Regions from separate parts of the Pseudomonas sp. FW300-N1A1 genome, predicted to be linked through region 2. Evidence: riboswitches for the same ligand, from Rfam matches in the RefSeq annotation. Region 2 holds a riboswitch; the other holds the start of a gene.
What was found. A riboswitch is a leader RNA that binds a small molecule or an ion and turns the genes downstream of it on or off. The one in region 2 is predicted to bind cobalamin.

Region 1 (3,394 bases), on a different contig from region 2:
CGCCTGCAGCGCCAATGCCGCCAAGCGCTTTTGCATCACCGCCTCACCGGCCAGCAAGCCCACCAGCGCCGCCCGCGTGCCCTCGACATCGGTCAGCGAGTCGAGCAAATACAGCATGCCGCCGCATTCTGCGAGCAACGGTTTACCGGCGCCATGGTGAGCGCGGATGGCGTCGAGCATCGAGCTGTTTTCAGCCAGGGCGACATGGTGCAACTCCGGGTAACCACCCGGCAGATACACACTGTCAGCCTCCGGCAACTCGCGGTCGCGGATCGGCGAAAAGAAGCGCAACTCAGCCCCCATCGCCCGCAGCAGGTCCAGGCTCGCACCGTAGGTAAAGGCGAAGGCTTCATCGCGCGCCACGGCAATGCGCACACCAGCCAGCAACGGCTCGGCGGCGATCACATCGGGCGCGGCAAACTCGACGGCCGGGGGCAATGCCACTTCGCAACTGCTGGCCAGGGCCTGGGCAGCGGCGTCGAGGCGCAGGTCCAGGTCGTTCAGCTCACTGGCTTGCACCAGCCCCAGGTGACGGCTCGGCAACTCGATACCGGTTTCCCGGGACAAGGCCCCGTACCAGCGCAGGCCTTCGGTCAGGCTGCCTTCGAGCAACTGCGCGTGACGCAAGGTGCCGACCCGGTTGGCCAGCACCCCGGCGAACGGCAGGTCCGGCTGATAACGCGCCAGGCCCAGGGCCAGCGCACCGAACGTCTGCGCCATGGCGGTACCATCGATCACTGCCAGCACCGGGACGCCAAAATGCCGTGCCAGATCCGCGCTGGACGGAGTGCCGTCGAACAACCCCATGACCCCTTCGATCAGGATCAGGTCGGCCTCAGCGGCCGCTTCCCACAACAGCCGGCGACTTTCCTGCTCGCCGACCATCCACATGTCCAGTTGGTACACCGGCGCACCGCTGGCGCGCTCGAGAATCATCGGGTCGAGAAAGTCCGGGCCGCACTTGAACACCCGGACCTTGCGCCCCTGATTACGATGCAAGCGGGCCAGCGCAGCGGTGACGGTGGTCTTGCCCTGGCCGGAGGCCGGCGCGGCAATCAGCACCGCCGGGCAGTATCGACGGCTATTCATAGGAAGAGGCTCACAGCTCGACACCCTTCTGCGCCTTGATCCCGGCCTGGAACGCATGCTTGATCATGCCCATTTCGGTGACGGTGTCCGCCAGCTCGATCATTTCCGGCTTGGCGGCACGACCGGTGACGACCACGTGCTGCATCGGCGGGCGCGCCTGCAAGTCGCTGAGCACCTGATCCAGATCGAGGTAACCATGCTTGAGGGCAATGTTCAGTTCATCGAGCACCACCAGGCCAATGGCCGGATCATTCAGCAACTGCCGGGATACCGCCCAGGCAGCTTCGGCGGCCGCGATGTCGCGCTGGCGATCCTGGGTCTCCCAGGTAAACCCTTCGCCCATGACATGGAAGCGTACTTGCTCCGGGAAGCGTCGGAAGAACAATTCCTCGCCCGTGCTGTTACGCCCCTTGATGAACTGCACCACGCCGCACTGCATGCCGTGGCCCATGGCCCGGGCCAGCATGCCGAACGCCGAACTGCTTTTACCTTTGCCGTTACCGGTCAGTACCAACAGCAGGCCGCACTCGTTCGGCGAGTTGGCAATGCGTTCATCGATCACTGCTTTCTTGCGCAGCATGCGCGCCAGATGGCGTTCGTCACGATCAGGGGAATCAGTCATGGGGGAGCTCTCCGTTGAGGCTGGATAACGGCGGGCAGGCATGGATACAGACGGCAGGAAGCCTGGCATCGCCCACCGTGATGCCGCTGGATGGATCAGGCCGGTCTCCGGGCTCATGAGCGGCTGGTTTGGCCGGACCGCGCGCCTTCCCATGTCGAACGTCGACACAGTGGCTCAAGGCGCGATCTTCACTCATTTACCGTTGCGGGGGCAGCGCCGGGATCGTTGCCCGCTCTGTCAAAGAGCGCACCCTCACCGGCTTCCCTGTTTCACTCGATCGACCAGAGGGTCACCGAGCACCTGAAACAAGTCGCGAAGGTTAGAGGGTTGGGGGTGGAGCGTCAATTAATGCCGGGCTCATGCCGCGACAGAAACAGACCCCGATCAATAAACCGACGCCCTTGTTGTGCCAGACTTAAAGCAGTGATATCAAATAGCCACAACCTGACACCACAATAAAAAGGGCGAGCACCATGCAAGGCATGATCATCAGTAACCCGAAACTGGAATTTCTACGCCCGGTACTGGAGCGCTGGTTTGACTGTATCGATCGCTACAACGCCGTGCGCGGCGATAACGAAAGCCCCTACTGGTTTGATGAACGCGCCAACCTGAGCCTGCTTTCAGCCGCGGCCTGGATGGCGGAGATGGTCACCCTGGAACAGGCGCCCAGCAAAAAGCAGATCGAGGAAGGCAAGCGCAATGGCCGCGTCGACCTGCTCATCGCCAACCAGGAGCAACGCGCCTACCTTCAAGCCACACAACGCTGGCCACGGGTCAACCAGCTGAACCTCACCCAGGCACTGCTGGACATTGCCAGCGATGCCAAGACCATCGCCTATGCCAACGAGCTGAAGATCGGTTGCCTGTTCGTCGCCCCGCAAAAACTCCAGCACAGCGCCACACCGGAAGAACTCCAGGACATGGTCGACGACCTGCAAAAGGAACATTGCTGCGCCGTGGCCTGGTACTTTCCTTACGCTTATCGCAAATTGCGCAACGAAGCCGGCTACTATCATCCGGGTATCGCCGTGCTGCTCAAGGAGGCCCGTAGCTGAGACTGAACCTCAAGGCGATCCGGCTCCTCTGGACTGAAGGGATGCACTCATGGAGAAGCCCGCATGTTCAAGCCTCGATTCGCCCTGGTTATCACCCTTGCCGCAGGCCTGGCCGCCTGCGGGGAAACCTCCAGCCTGCAAGTGTCGGACGGCATCGGCCCTTCACCCACGCTGTCGGCGCCGAACAAGACCCTGATCCCGACCGTGAACATCGCCCCCGCCGTGGGCTGGCCAAGCGGTGCCAAGCCGATTGCCGCGCCCGGCACCCAGGTGGTGGCATTCGCCAAAGGGCTCGAACACCCACGCTGGCTGTATGTGCTGCCCAATGGCGATGTGCTGGTGGCCGAAACCAACGCCCCAGCCAAGCCTGATGACGGCACAGGCGTGGTCGGCTGGATCACCGAAAAAATCATGGCGCGCGCCGGTGCCGGCGTGCCCAGCCCGAACCGCATCACCCTGCTGCGCGACGCCGACCACGACGGCCACGCCGAAACCCGCACCCCGTTCATTGAACACCTCAACTCCCCCTTTGGCATGGCCCTCGTCGGCAACGATCTGTACGTCGCGGATACGGATCGGCTGTTGCGCTTCAATTATGCAGGCGGCGCCACTTCGATCACCTCCG
Region 2 (3,394 bases):
TTGGGTCAAGGCATCCAGCAGCAGGCTTTCGTCGGCTTGCGGCAGCTCGATGGAAATTGAGTCGAAGGCATCGTGGTCGTGGTCATCGTGGTCATCACCGTCGTGATGGTGATCGTGATGGCTGTGGCGGCTGTCGATGTGCTCTTCGGAGCCGGCACCCAGTCCGATCAGCACGTCCAGCGGCAGGCGACCGCTGCTGGCCTCGATGATTTTCACCGCTGGCGGCAGCTCTTCGGCGACTTCCAGGCGCACGCGGGCCAGGTCGGCGGGGTTGATCAGGTCGGCCTTGTTGAGGATCACCAGATCGGCGCTGGCCAGTTGGTCGGCGAACAGCTCGTGCAGCGGCGATTCGTGGTCCAGGTTCGGGTCCAGTTTGCGCTGGGCGTCGACCTGATCCGGGAAGGCGGCGAAGGTGCCGGCGGCCACGGCCGGGCTGTCGACCACGGTGATCACGGCGTCCACCGTGCAGGCGCTGCGGATTTCCGGCCACTGGAAAGCCTGGACCAACGGTTTTGGCAGGGCCAGGCCCGAGGTTTCGATGAGAATGTGGTCGAGGTCGCCGCGACGGGCCACCAACTCGCGCATCACCGGGAAGAATTCCTCCTGGACGGTGCAGCACAGGCAGCCGTTGGCCAGTTCATACACGCGACCGCTGGCCTCTTCCTCGGTACAACCGATGGCGCACTGCTTGAGGATTTCACCGTCGATACCCAGTTCGCCAAACTCGTTGACGATCACCGCGATGCGCCGACCCTGGGCGTTATCGAGCATGTGCCGCAGCAAGGTGGTTTTGCCCGAGCCGAGGAAACCGGTAACGATGGTGACGGGGAGTTTGGCCAGTGTTTTCATCGGATGCCCTTTGGCTTTGGTGGCGGGCATACGGGACGAGAACCGGCAACGCAGACGCGCGCGGGAAGAGTTCGCCACCGGATCACCCCGCCCGGTTGTAGTGAGAATCTGTGTCGAGGCAGGTCTCCTGGCTGACGGTGGGCCGGTCTTTCGACTGGCGGCTTCTGCGCCTTCCCGCCGCTTGGGATCAAGCGTGCAGTGGCCTGGCAGAAACAGCACCGTTCACAGTTGCGGGGGCAGCCGCGGCATTGACCGCGTTCCCTTCTTAGCTTCGACGCATGCGCCGAAGAACCTCGAAAGCGCAAGGCTACGCATCGCATCGGGGCGGGTCAACGTCTTGTGGTGGCTGTTCGGACGCCTTCGCGGGCAAGCCCGCTCCCACCGGAGGAACGCGGTCGAGTGTGGGAGCGGGCTTGCCCGCGAAGGAGTACTTTGAGAACCCATGCTAATTGACGCGAATCCCTCGCCCATGCTCTCCTACACGCCTTGTTACGGGTGCCCTTCACAGGGTGAAACGGGAAACCGGTGAATCATGTGCTTTACTCCAAGCCATGTCAGTCCGGTGCTGCCCCCGCAACGGTAAGCGAGCGAAGCATCAGATCCACTGTGCCAAAGCGGCATGGGAAGGTGATGCTTGCCGGTATGGCGATTGCCAACCCCTCGTGAGCCCGGAGACCGGCCCGCAACACATAGAAAACAAACCCGCGGTGGGCGGGCGCTGTTGTAGCCTCTGCGTGCCCCGCTCGCGGGGTTTGCATGCGCTCGATTCACCCCTGACTGACCAGAGGGAAGCGCCATGTCGATCATCAGCAGCACTCGCCACGCCACCGCCAGCACCACAACCACCCTGAGCCAACGCCTCGTTGCTGCTGTCAGCGCCTCGATCCTGGGCGCGTGCCTGGTGTACTTCGCCGGTTTCTCGCACATCGAAGCAGTGCACAACGCGGCCCACGATACCCGTCACAGCGCCGCCTTCCCGTGCCATTGAGACCTGCCGACATGATCAAGCGAATCGCGCAAACCGCAGGCTTCTCCGGGCTGCTGGCCGCCCTGCTGCTCACCCTGCTGCAAAGCTTCTGGGTCGCGCCACTGATTCTTCAGGCCGAAACCTTCGAAAGTGCTCCGGCTACCGAAGTGCATGAACACGCCGAAGGCGCCGTGGCCGCTCACACTCACGATGCCGAGGCCTGGGCCCCGGAAGACGGCTGGCAGCGCGTGCTGTCAACCACCGGCGGTAATCTAGTAGTGGCCGTGGGCTTCGCCCTGATGCTGGCCGGCCTCTACACCTTGCGCGCGCCCCGCCGCACCGCCCAGGGCCTGCTCTGGGGCCTGGCTGGCTACGCCACTTTCGTCCTGGCACCGACCCTGGGCCTGCCGCCTGAACTGCCGGGCACTGCCGCGGCCGATCTGGCCCAACGGCAGATCTGGTGGATCGGCACTGCCGCCTCGACCGCAGCCGGGATCGCCCTGCTCGTGTTCGGCAAGAACGGGCTGCTGAAAATCCTTGGCGCCGCGATTCTGGCCGTGCCCCACGTCATTGGCGCCCCGCAGCCGGAGGTGCATTCGATGCTGGCGCCCGAAGCCCTGGAAACCCAGTTCAACATCGCTTCGCAGCTGACCAACATGGTTTTCTGGCTGGCCCTAGGCCTGATCAGCGCCTGGTTGTTCCGCCGCAAAAGCGAAGGTCGATACGACGCATGAGTGAAAACCGCGCAGCGCCGACCCTGGTGGTTGGCCTGGGCTGCCAGCGCGGCTGCCCGGCGAGTACGCTGCGCGCATTGCTTGACCAGGCACTGGAGGCCCATCACATCCAGTTGCAGGCGATCAAGGCCCTGGCCAGCATCGACCTGAAGCGAGATGAGCCGGGCCTGATCGAGTTGGCCGCGCAGCTGGGATTGCCGATGATGTACTTCAGCAGCGAACAGCTGGCCGGTTACCAGCCGCAACTGAGCCACCACTCGGAAATCGCCTTTGAGCGCACCGGTTGTTATGGCGTGGCCGAAAGTGCCGCGCTGGCCCTGGCCGAACAACTGGCCCAGGCCCCAGCCAGACTGCTGATCTGCCGACAGAAATACGCCCAGGCGACCTTTGCATTGGCCTGCGCTGCGTAAAATCCCCGATAATCGCCCCTTCGATCATGAGCAAACTTCATCTGAAGCCTGCCTTGACCTCTTTTTCTCAGGAGCCGGCCATGACCGTCTACTTCATTGGCGCAGGTCCCGGCGACCCGGAACTGATCACCGTCAAGGGCCAGCGGCTGATCCGCAGTTGCCCGGTGATCATCTATGCCGGCTCACTGGTGCCCGAAGCCGTACTGCAAGGCCATCAGGCGCACTTGGTGGTCAACAGTGCCGAGTTGCATCTGGAACAGATCATCGAGCTGATCAAGTCCGCCCACGCCCAAGACCAGGATGTGGCCCGCGTGCATTCCGGCGACCCGAGCCTGTATGGGGCGATCGGTGAGCAGATTCGCTGCCTGCGCGAGCTGCAGATTCCGTTCGAGATCATCCCCGGCGTCACCGCCACCGCAGCCTGCGCCGCACTG

Region 1: it holds a riboswitch for cobalamin, as region 2 does, so the genes downstream of both, cobO (cob(I)yrinic acid a,c-diamide adenosyltransferase) here and AC3WQN_RS20430 (CbtB domain-containing protein) in region 2, are expected to answer to the same signal.

The regions. Positions count from the first base shown of each region.
Region 1 covers NZ_JBYTBK010000058.1:9,633-13,026, reverse strand. The annotation lists gene AC3WQN_RS24135 (cobyrinic acid a,c-diamide synthase CobB) at 1-1,089, opposite strand, end outside; gene cobO (cob(I)yrinic acid a,c-diamide adenosyltransferase) at 1,100-1,711, opposite strand; cobalamin riboswitch at 1,793-2,030, opposite strand; gene AC3WQN_RS24125 (hypothetical protein) at 2,185-2,769, shown strand; gene AC3WQN_RS24120 (PQQ-dependent sugar dehydrogenase) at 2,833-3,394, shown strand, end outside.
Region 2 covers NZ_JBYTBK010000035.1:44,407-47,800, forward strand. The annotation lists gene cobW (cobalamin biosynthesis protein CobW) at 1-849, opposite strand, end outside; cobalamin riboswitch at 950-1,160, opposite strand; cobalamin riboswitch at 1,326-1,547, shown strand; gene AC3WQN_RS20430 (CbtB domain-containing protein) at 1,646-1,837, shown strand; gene AC3WQN_RS20435 (CbtA family protein) at 1,849-2,550, shown strand; gene AC3WQN_RS20440 (cobalamin biosynthesis protein) at 2,547-2,960, shown strand; gene cobM (precorrin-4 C(11)-methyltransferase) at 3,041-3,394, shown strand, end outside.